Regions from separate parts of the Pseudoalteromonas sp. NZS100_1 genome, predicted to be linked through region 2. Evidence: predicted binding sites of a transcription regulator. Region 2 holds the regulator's gene; the other holds the start of a gene.
What was found. The regulator ArgR, encoded in region 2, controls arginine synthesis, uptake and breakdown. The targets are predictions, from matches to a motif close to ANTGAATANNTATTCANT.

Region 1 (4,172 bases), on a different contig from region 2:
GTAATTGAAAATTTAGGCGATGTTGTGCGTATTACTTTGCTTGAAAGCAGGCGCGCCCAGTAAAGCTCTCGATCGTCGTAGTTATTGGTTTTTACTATGCGTTGTTTTGCGTTTTCCCACAGTTCAAAGCTAAAGCTTTGTACTAATGCTTTTGCACTTTTAAAGTCGTTTAATTCTTTAAATTGTTGCTCAAAACTTGATACTTGTGGGGTAAATGCATTTAAAACATTTGGCATTGCTGATTGTGCTTTGTTGATACGCTGTTCTTCAACAGTTAAAGGATTACTTAAAGCAGCGAATGAAGAGGCAATTAAGCTGGTCGCTAATAATACTTTGATCATAATATTCCTAATATAAGGCTATTGTTTTATATGTAATTTACTATCCTACTATTGCTAACTTAGAGCAACCAATTAACGTTGAATCGACTGATATTTGCTTTTGCCGTGCATTAGTATTGTTTAACGGCCAATTAGTATCATCGGCTAATAAAAATCCCTGAGTCAAAAATTGATCTTTATAGGTACTACTTTAAGCTCTAATAAAAGTAAAAAGCCGTTGCAGCAATGCAACGGCTTTTTTATGGCGTTAGCCCGAAGTAACCTTTGAACACCTTCGCTTTATTCATCAGGCCCTTTGAGCGTAAATTTTAAATGTTTACGCATATCTTTTAAAATCACGCCCTTTTTAAGCATTGCGCCGCTTAAGCGTTTTTGCCACTTTAATAAGTCAGGCTCTGCGGCCGCTAAGGCTTGCTCGTTTTCAAACTGAAAGCACAGCAGTAGTGTACTTGGAAATAAGTGGTATTCCACATCAAACCAGCATTGCAGCATGCCTGGGAGCTCAGCGCGGCCTTGTTCTTCTAATTTTTCAGCAGTATTAAGTACAAGTGCTTGCTGCTTTATTTGCACTGCAGAGAGTTTTTTCATTATTAAAATCCAAGTTAGCGGCTAAAAAATGCAGCCGGAATGCGGGCATTATACGCAAGCTTGTAGGTAAGCAACAACTTTGAAAGAGAGTTAATGTTTAATAGAGTGTATCTGCTTAAAATCTAGGAGGCCCTGTTGGAAGGCGCCTTTGGCTTTTCCAACCTACGTAGGTCGGATAAGCGGCGCAGCCGTGCCATCCGACTTTTTAAGTTTCATCACTGAACCCCGATTTGGATATTAATGTGTTTTTTAACTCAATAGTTAAGTAACTAGGGTTTTGCCAAGTTGCTTGCGACAACTGGGGAGTGGTTGTCGCAAGGCGCCTTTAGCGCCTCACCACATTACGCTTAATAATTATAAGAGGTATTAATTGGGTGGGTTTATTTGGAGCGGCGCTTGTCTAGTACGTAGCGTACGGCCATTCTTGCAACACCCGCACCAATACCTGAGACTACAGCCCATGTAACGGCCTCTTTAAGATCTGTTTCTTCGCTTGGTCTATCCTTTGGTGCTGGTTCGTTGGTAACCTTTTCCCACGATTTTTGTAAAGTTTTCCTTGTTAACATACCTGCTGATGCAGCGGCCAGACCTATACCTATCGTCGTAATTAGCTGTTTATTACTCATAATGTTCTCCTTTTTATAAATAACGGCAGCGTTATTTATGTGTAACTCTTTAAGTAAGAACATTAGTAACAGCAATTTATATACCGATAGAACCGTAAAGCCTTTAAATCGGGCTATTTTAAAATCTACACTTTAATATTCTTCCGCTAAAGCTTTATTAAACCCCGCGAGTATTTGTATTTATTAAATAACTACTTAATTTAGGGATGGTATTGGTTACGTATTTAAAATAATGCATTAAGCAAGGAGAGGGGGTTCTCACTAAGTGGGTATTGATGGAAAGTCTATTTGCAGCTGTATTTACGAGTATCTACGTAATCTTTATTTTAGTTTTAATATTAAAGAATAACTAATCTGTTGTTTTTAGTTTTCTTTAAACCTTTAATATAATTAATTTTTATAATATATTTGAGTCGATAAAAATTTAGTAAACTCTAAATTATTGATTAAAAATCTCCCATTTAAAAGGACTTAATTACTTATGCATAATGATGCAATTCCAGGCGTTGAATTTATCGATAACGCTAATCAAAGAACTCCATGTGTGTTGGTGCTAGATGCTTCTGGCTCAATGGCTGGTGAGCCTCTAAAGCAGCTCAACCTTGGTCTTAAAGTTTTTGAAGAACAATTAAAAAGTGATTTGTCTGCCGCATTAAAAGTGCAGGTTCTTGTATTAGCTGTTGGAGGTCATGATGATGTAGAGGTAATACAGCCATGGGTAGATGCTGTAGATTTTAAAGCACCAACAATTGAAGCCGGAGGCTTAACCCCATTAGGTGCAGGAATGTCGACGGCACTTAATGAGGTACAACAACAAAAATTAGTATACGACGAGAATGGTATTTCAAGTACTCGACCTTGGATCATCGTATTATCTGATGGCTGTCCGACAGATTTGGATTGGGAACAATCAGCTGATGCGTGCCGTAAAGCTGAAGAAGATAAAAAAGTTGTTATTTTTCCAATAGGTACTGAAGGCGCAGATTTTGCAGCGCTGGGGCAGTTTTCTAATAAATCAGCAAAAAAATTGAAAGGATTAAATTTTACAGAACTTTTTGTTTGGCTTAGTCGTTCTATGGCAACAGTATCAGCAAGTATTCCTGGTCAAAAAGTACGCCTTCCTTCAGCCGATGAGTGGGCCGAGGTTGAGATTTAATGGCTGGGCGATTTCTTGGCTGCTCAGTTACTGGTACCTCGCATATTGATGGCAAGATACCTTGCCAAGACGCTTGGCAAGTAAAAAAAACGGCAATGGGACTTGTCGCTTGTGTATCTGATGGAGCAGGCTCTGCGCAATATTCACATCTAGGCTCAAAGCAATTAATTGATAAAGTATGTGAAGCATTAGCTCAAGAAAAAACGATTGGTGAAAGCGCAATAGTAAGCTTAAAAACTGCAATTAGTGAAGCTCGAAAGTGCGTTGCCCTGCAAGGCGAAATATCGGATTATCATTCCACCTTATGTGGCGTGGCAACTTCTCATGAGGGAAGTTTAGTGTTTCATATTGGTGATGGGATTGTTATTGGTATTAACCCTGAAGATTGGTCTGATTTTATTGTCAGCGAACCTGAAAATGGCGAATTTGCCGAAACCACTTATTTTTTTACTTTACCTGATTGGCAATCTCACTTACGTATTATGTGTGCTCCAGAACGTTATAAACTCTGGTTTTTAATGTCTGATGGCGCGGCTAGTTTTGCTGCATTAACAAATCCTTATAGACCCACAACTAACTTTTTGTTACCGATACACAATTACTTAGCTAGTGTAGATGACGCAACAGGACGCCACGCACTAAAAAACACTTTAAATGATCCTCGTACCAATAGTATTACAAACGATGATAAAACCTTAGTTTGGTTATTGAATGAGTAATAGCGTAAACCTAATTTATCTTGATGGAAAAACAGCGCAAGTACAGTACAAAAAAAAGCCGATTAATAGCGGTGCTGATGGCACTATTTACGCTACTATTGACAACAAGTTAGCTTTAAAAATTTATCATGATCCAAACAAAGATATGCAACGGCAAGATAAATTGTGGCAGATGTTGTCGAATGCGCCGACAGCAGAGGGAATTTGTTGGCCTGTTGCCGTTATAAGTGATAAAAAAAATAACTTTATTGGTTATGCAATGCCTCTACTTGATTTAAGTCGTTGCTACACTATTGAAATGTTACTTTCTAAACGCTTGCGTGAGTCATTAAAAATAACCGACAGTTATAAGTTTAGGGTTACCGTTGCGATTAGTTTAGCGAGTAAGGTCGCAGAGCTTCACCGTTTGGGTCATTATATTATTGATTTAAAACCAGCAAACTTATCTTTTGATAAGCACACTGGTGATGTAATGGTTTTAGATTGCGACGGCTTTTCGATTAAAGGTGATAAAAAGAGATTTAAGGGGCATCAATATACGTCTGGTTATATTGCCCCCGAAGCTTTTGGCGGTAGAATACCACCTGAAAAGTTAGGAGTCGGTCAAGATTTATTCGCGTTGACTACAATACTCTTTCAGCTGTTAAATAACGGTTTACACCCATTCCAAGGCGTATCTAAAAATGGATATTCTTTACCAAGCGACAACCAAACTAAAATTACTGAGGGCCTTTATCCATAT
Region 2 (4,172 bases):
TAAGCAAGGGTCTATTTTTATAGACGGTAAATTAGTGAGTGATGAGCAATCGTTTGTCTCGCCTGAGCACCGAAACATCGGCATGATGTTTCAAGACTATGCGTTGTTTCCGCATTTGACGGTGGCAAATAATATCGCATTTGGGCTTAGTAAAATGAGTAAAGCTCAAAAGCAGCAACGCGTAGATGAAATGCTTAAGCTGGTACATTTAATTGGCTGTGCCGACAGGTTTCCGCATCAGTTATCGGGTGGTCAACAACAACGTGTAGCTATTGCTCGCGCATTAGCTTATAAGCCTAGTCTATTGCTACTAGATGAACCTTTTTCAAATATTGATACACAAGTACGCTTTGAATTAATTGCCGATATACGTCGAATTATTAAAGCAACTCAAGTATCTGCTGTGTTTGTTACACACTCAAAAGAAGAGGCGTTTGCCTTTTCAGATACACTTGCCATTATGCATCGCGGTAAAATTGAGCAACAAGGCACGCCTGAGCAGCTTTTTGCAGATCCATGTTCAAAGGAGGTTGCAGAGTTTCTGGGTCAAGGCATATACTTGAGCGCAGAAGTATTAACAGCAACTGAATACAAAACACCATTTGGTTTAGTCGAATCTTATGTTGAGAGTAAGCATGACGTAAGCGTAGGGCTTATATATGTACGTCCCCATCAAATAGAATTAGTGGCAGATAACCAAAGTGACAAATTCAGCAAGCGAGCTACAATCATAAGTCGTCGCTTTATTGGTTCGGCGTATGTTTATTCACTTGTTATTGATAAACAAGAAATTGAAGTTGCTGCACAATATGGCCAGTCATTTGAAAATAATGAACAGGTTATAATAAAAATAAAACCTCACACGGTGAATTTTTTCGAATCGTAATTAATTTGTTATTCGCTGTGTTTTTATCTGTAAAACTAAGGAATAACAATGGCGCAAGCGCAATCAGGGATTTGTGCTGAAGCAAACTTACACGGTTTGCACTTATTTTTTAATGTGTTTGATGGTCAAGATGAATCACTTCGCGCAAAGTTAAAACAAGTAAGCGCTATTGAAGAAGAATTTAGCGATCAATTTTCAGAATCAATGCTCTCTTGCATGGTTGCTATTGGTGCGCAATATTGGCCGCATATCCTCCCTGAATACATCCCAAGCGAATTACAGAGCTTTCCTAATATAAACCATAGCGATCATCAAATGAGCGTACAACCGTGCGATTTATTTGTGCAAATTCGCTCTGACCGTGAAGACGTTAACCATTTATTTGCGCTGCAAATTTTAAAACTATTTGCCCCCGATGTTGAGCTGGTGGAGCAAATTCGTAATTTTCGCTTTTTAGATGGTCGTGATTTTAATGGTTTTATTTATGGTGGCGACACCGCACATGGAAGAAAAAAGCGCGCTACGGCTTTAATTAGTAACCCTGGCAATTTTGAAGATCAGGGGAGTTATATTCATGTACAGCGTTATAAGCATGATTTAACTATGTGGCAGCACTTATCATTGAGCGAGCAAGAACAAATAATGGGACGTACGCGCCTTGATAACACGCTAATTACCCCTGCGATTGAAACCAGCCATGCTTCACGTAGTGAGCTAAAAGACGAAGACGGACAACCGCTATTATTAAATCAGAGCATGCCTTATGGCGATGTGTATGAGCAGGGAATGTTATCAATTTCATGCGCTTGTACGGGCACCGCATTTGAAAAAGTACTTAATAGTCGTTTAGGGGAAGGGGATTGTTACGACCACTGGCTTGATTTTACTCAAGCCGATATGGGTTCTGCTTTCTTTGCGCCTTCAGTCGGGTTTTTAAAACAAATTTAGTTTGCTATTAAACCGTATCAAATAAAATGCGAACACGTTCAAGTGTTACATCTATTTCAGATATTTTAGCAGGAGCGATAAAAATAGTATCGTCGCCTGCAATTGTTCCTAGTACGCCATCTGCTTTACCTAATGAATCTAATAAACGCGCAATAAGCTGAGCAGCACCTGGACTGGTACGAATAATGATCATCATTTCGTTGTGCATAATGTCGATTACTAATTGGCGTAATGGGCTTTTAGCCGTAGGTACACCCATTTCAGCTGGTAAGCAGTAAACCATTTCTTGTTTGGCGTTACGTGTGCGTACAGCACCAAATTTACTTAGCATGCGCGATACTTTACTTTGGCTTATATTGTCAAAGCCTTGATCTTTTAATGCATCAACTATTTCGCCTTGAGAGCCAAAATTTTCTTCTTTTAATAGTGATTTAAATGCTTTTACCAGTGCTTCTTGTTTATCTTGTGGTTGCATAGTCTTTATTCGTTTTTGTTATTTATGCCGCAAATTCTACACAAAAATGAATAATTATGCAGCAGTTGTTTAGTTAACTTGCCAGTTTGATGCGTTAAATCACAAAAGTTTACGACTATGGTCGAAAATATACTTGAAATAGACAGGATAAATTTGTTTTTAGTCGCTAATTTCATTATCTTAAGAGCCACAAATGTTTCCTACCTCAAATTACGGAGAATTCCAATGAAAGTTGCTGTATTAGGTGCTGCAGGCGGTATCGGCCAAGCGTTGTCTTTATTATTAAAAACAGGCTTACCAGCTGGCTCTGAATTATCACTTTATGATGTTGCACCAGTAGTACCAGGTGTTGCGGTTGACCTTTCTCACATCCCAACAGATGTTAAAGTAGCAGGCTTTGGCGCAGACGAATTAAACAAAGCGCTTGAAGGCTCTGACATCGTTCTTATCCCAGCGGGTATGCCACGTAAACCAGGTATGGATCGTGCTGATTTATTTAATGTAAATGCTGGTATCATCAAAACTTTAGCAGAAGGCATTGTTGCTAGCTGTCCTAAAGCGTTAGTAGGTATTATTACTAACCCAGTAAATGGCACAGTTCCAATCGTTGCTGAAGTATTCAAAAAAGCAGGTACTTACGACGCTAAACGCGTATTCGGTATTACTACGCTTGACGTTATTCGTTCAGAAGCATTTGTTGCTGAACTTAAAGGCGTAGACGTAGCAACTGTGAAAGTACCAGTAATTGGTGGTCACTCAGGCACAACTATTCTTCCTCTACTTTCTCAAGTTGAAGGTGTTTCTTTCACTGATGAAGAAGTTGCTGCACTTACTCCACGTATCCAAAATGCGGGTACTGAAGTTGTAAATGCTAAAGCAGGCGGTGGTTCAGCTACGCTATCTATGGGGGCTGCTGCAGCTCGTTTTTGTATGTCTTTAGTTAAAGGCCTACAGGGTGAAGAAGTTGTAGATTACGCTTACGTTGCTGTTGAAAATGGCGATGCAGAGTACTTTGCACATCCAGTACGTTTAGGTAAAAACGGCGTAGAAGAAATTCTTTCTTACGGCGAACTAAGCGCATTTGAAACAAAAGCAAAAAATGACATGCTTGAAACACTGAAAAAAGACATCAAAGAAGGTGTTGATTTCATGGCGTAATAGCCAAAGTAGAATAACAAAAAAGCCTGCATTTGCAGGCTTTTTTATTGCTCAGAATTAATTTCACACTGTGTAACTAGTTAAAACTAGTGGTCGCGGTCAACCGCAATACGAGCAAGGCTTATGAGTGCTTGCTTATAGTCAGACTCAGCTAAAAAGTCTAAACACGCAATAGCTTTGTCAGCTTCAAGCTCTGCTTTTTGCATTGTAAATTCAAGCGCATTAGTTTGCTTTAGTGCCGATAGAATGTCTTCTAAATGCTCCATACCATTACTGTGCTCTATTGCATCACGAATAAGCTGCGTTTGCTGCTCGCTACCATGTTGCATAGCATAAATAAGTGGAAGCGTTGGTTTGCCTTCAGCTAAATCATCACCAATGTTTTTACCCAACTGCTCAGCATCTGCATTGTAATCGAGTACATCGTCTACTAGCTGAAACGCAGTACCTAAATGCATACCATATAGGTTTAGTGCATCGAGAGTAGTTTGGTCTTGCTCAGTAATAATGGCAGCAAGGCCTGTCGCTGCTTCAAACAACTTAGCTGTTTTAGAGTAAATAACCTGCATATAACTGGCTTCGGTTGTATCTGGGTCGTTGCAGTTCATTAACTGCAATACTTCACCTTCAGCAATAATGTTTGTTGCATCGGCAAGTACTTGCATAACCTGCATTTTTCCAAGGCCAACCATAAGCTGAAATGAA

Region 1: I6F66_RS04330 (VWA domain-containing protein) is a predicted target of ArgR. The motif match lies at 1,738-1,755, and genes of this name have one in related genera.

The regions. Positions count from the first base shown of each region.
Region 1 is NZ_JADYXN010000004.1:131,684-135,855, forward strand. It holds gene I6F66_RS04315 (hypothetical protein) at 1-341, opposite strand, end outside; gene I6F66_RS04320 (hypothetical protein) at 621-929, opposite strand; gene I6F66_RS04325 (DUF4235 domain-containing protein) at 1,310-1,555, opposite strand; gene I6F66_RS04330 (VWA domain-containing protein) at 2,037-2,711, shown strand; gene I6F66_RS04335 (PP2C family serine/threonine-protein phosphatase) at 2,711-3,430, shown strand; gene I6F66_RS04340 (hypothetical protein) at 3,423-4,172, shown strand, end outside.
Region 2 is NZ_JADYXN010000010.1:70,672-74,843, reverse strand. It holds gene I6F66_RS09020 (ABC transporter ATP-binding protein) at 1-886, shown strand, start outside; gene I6F66_RS09015 (Dyp-type peroxidase) at 935-1,834, shown strand; gene argR (transcriptional regulator ArgR) at 1,842-2,309, opposite strand; gene mdh (malate dehydrogenase) at 2,535-3,467, shown strand; gene ispB (octaprenyl diphosphate synthase) at 3,554-4,172, opposite strand, start outside.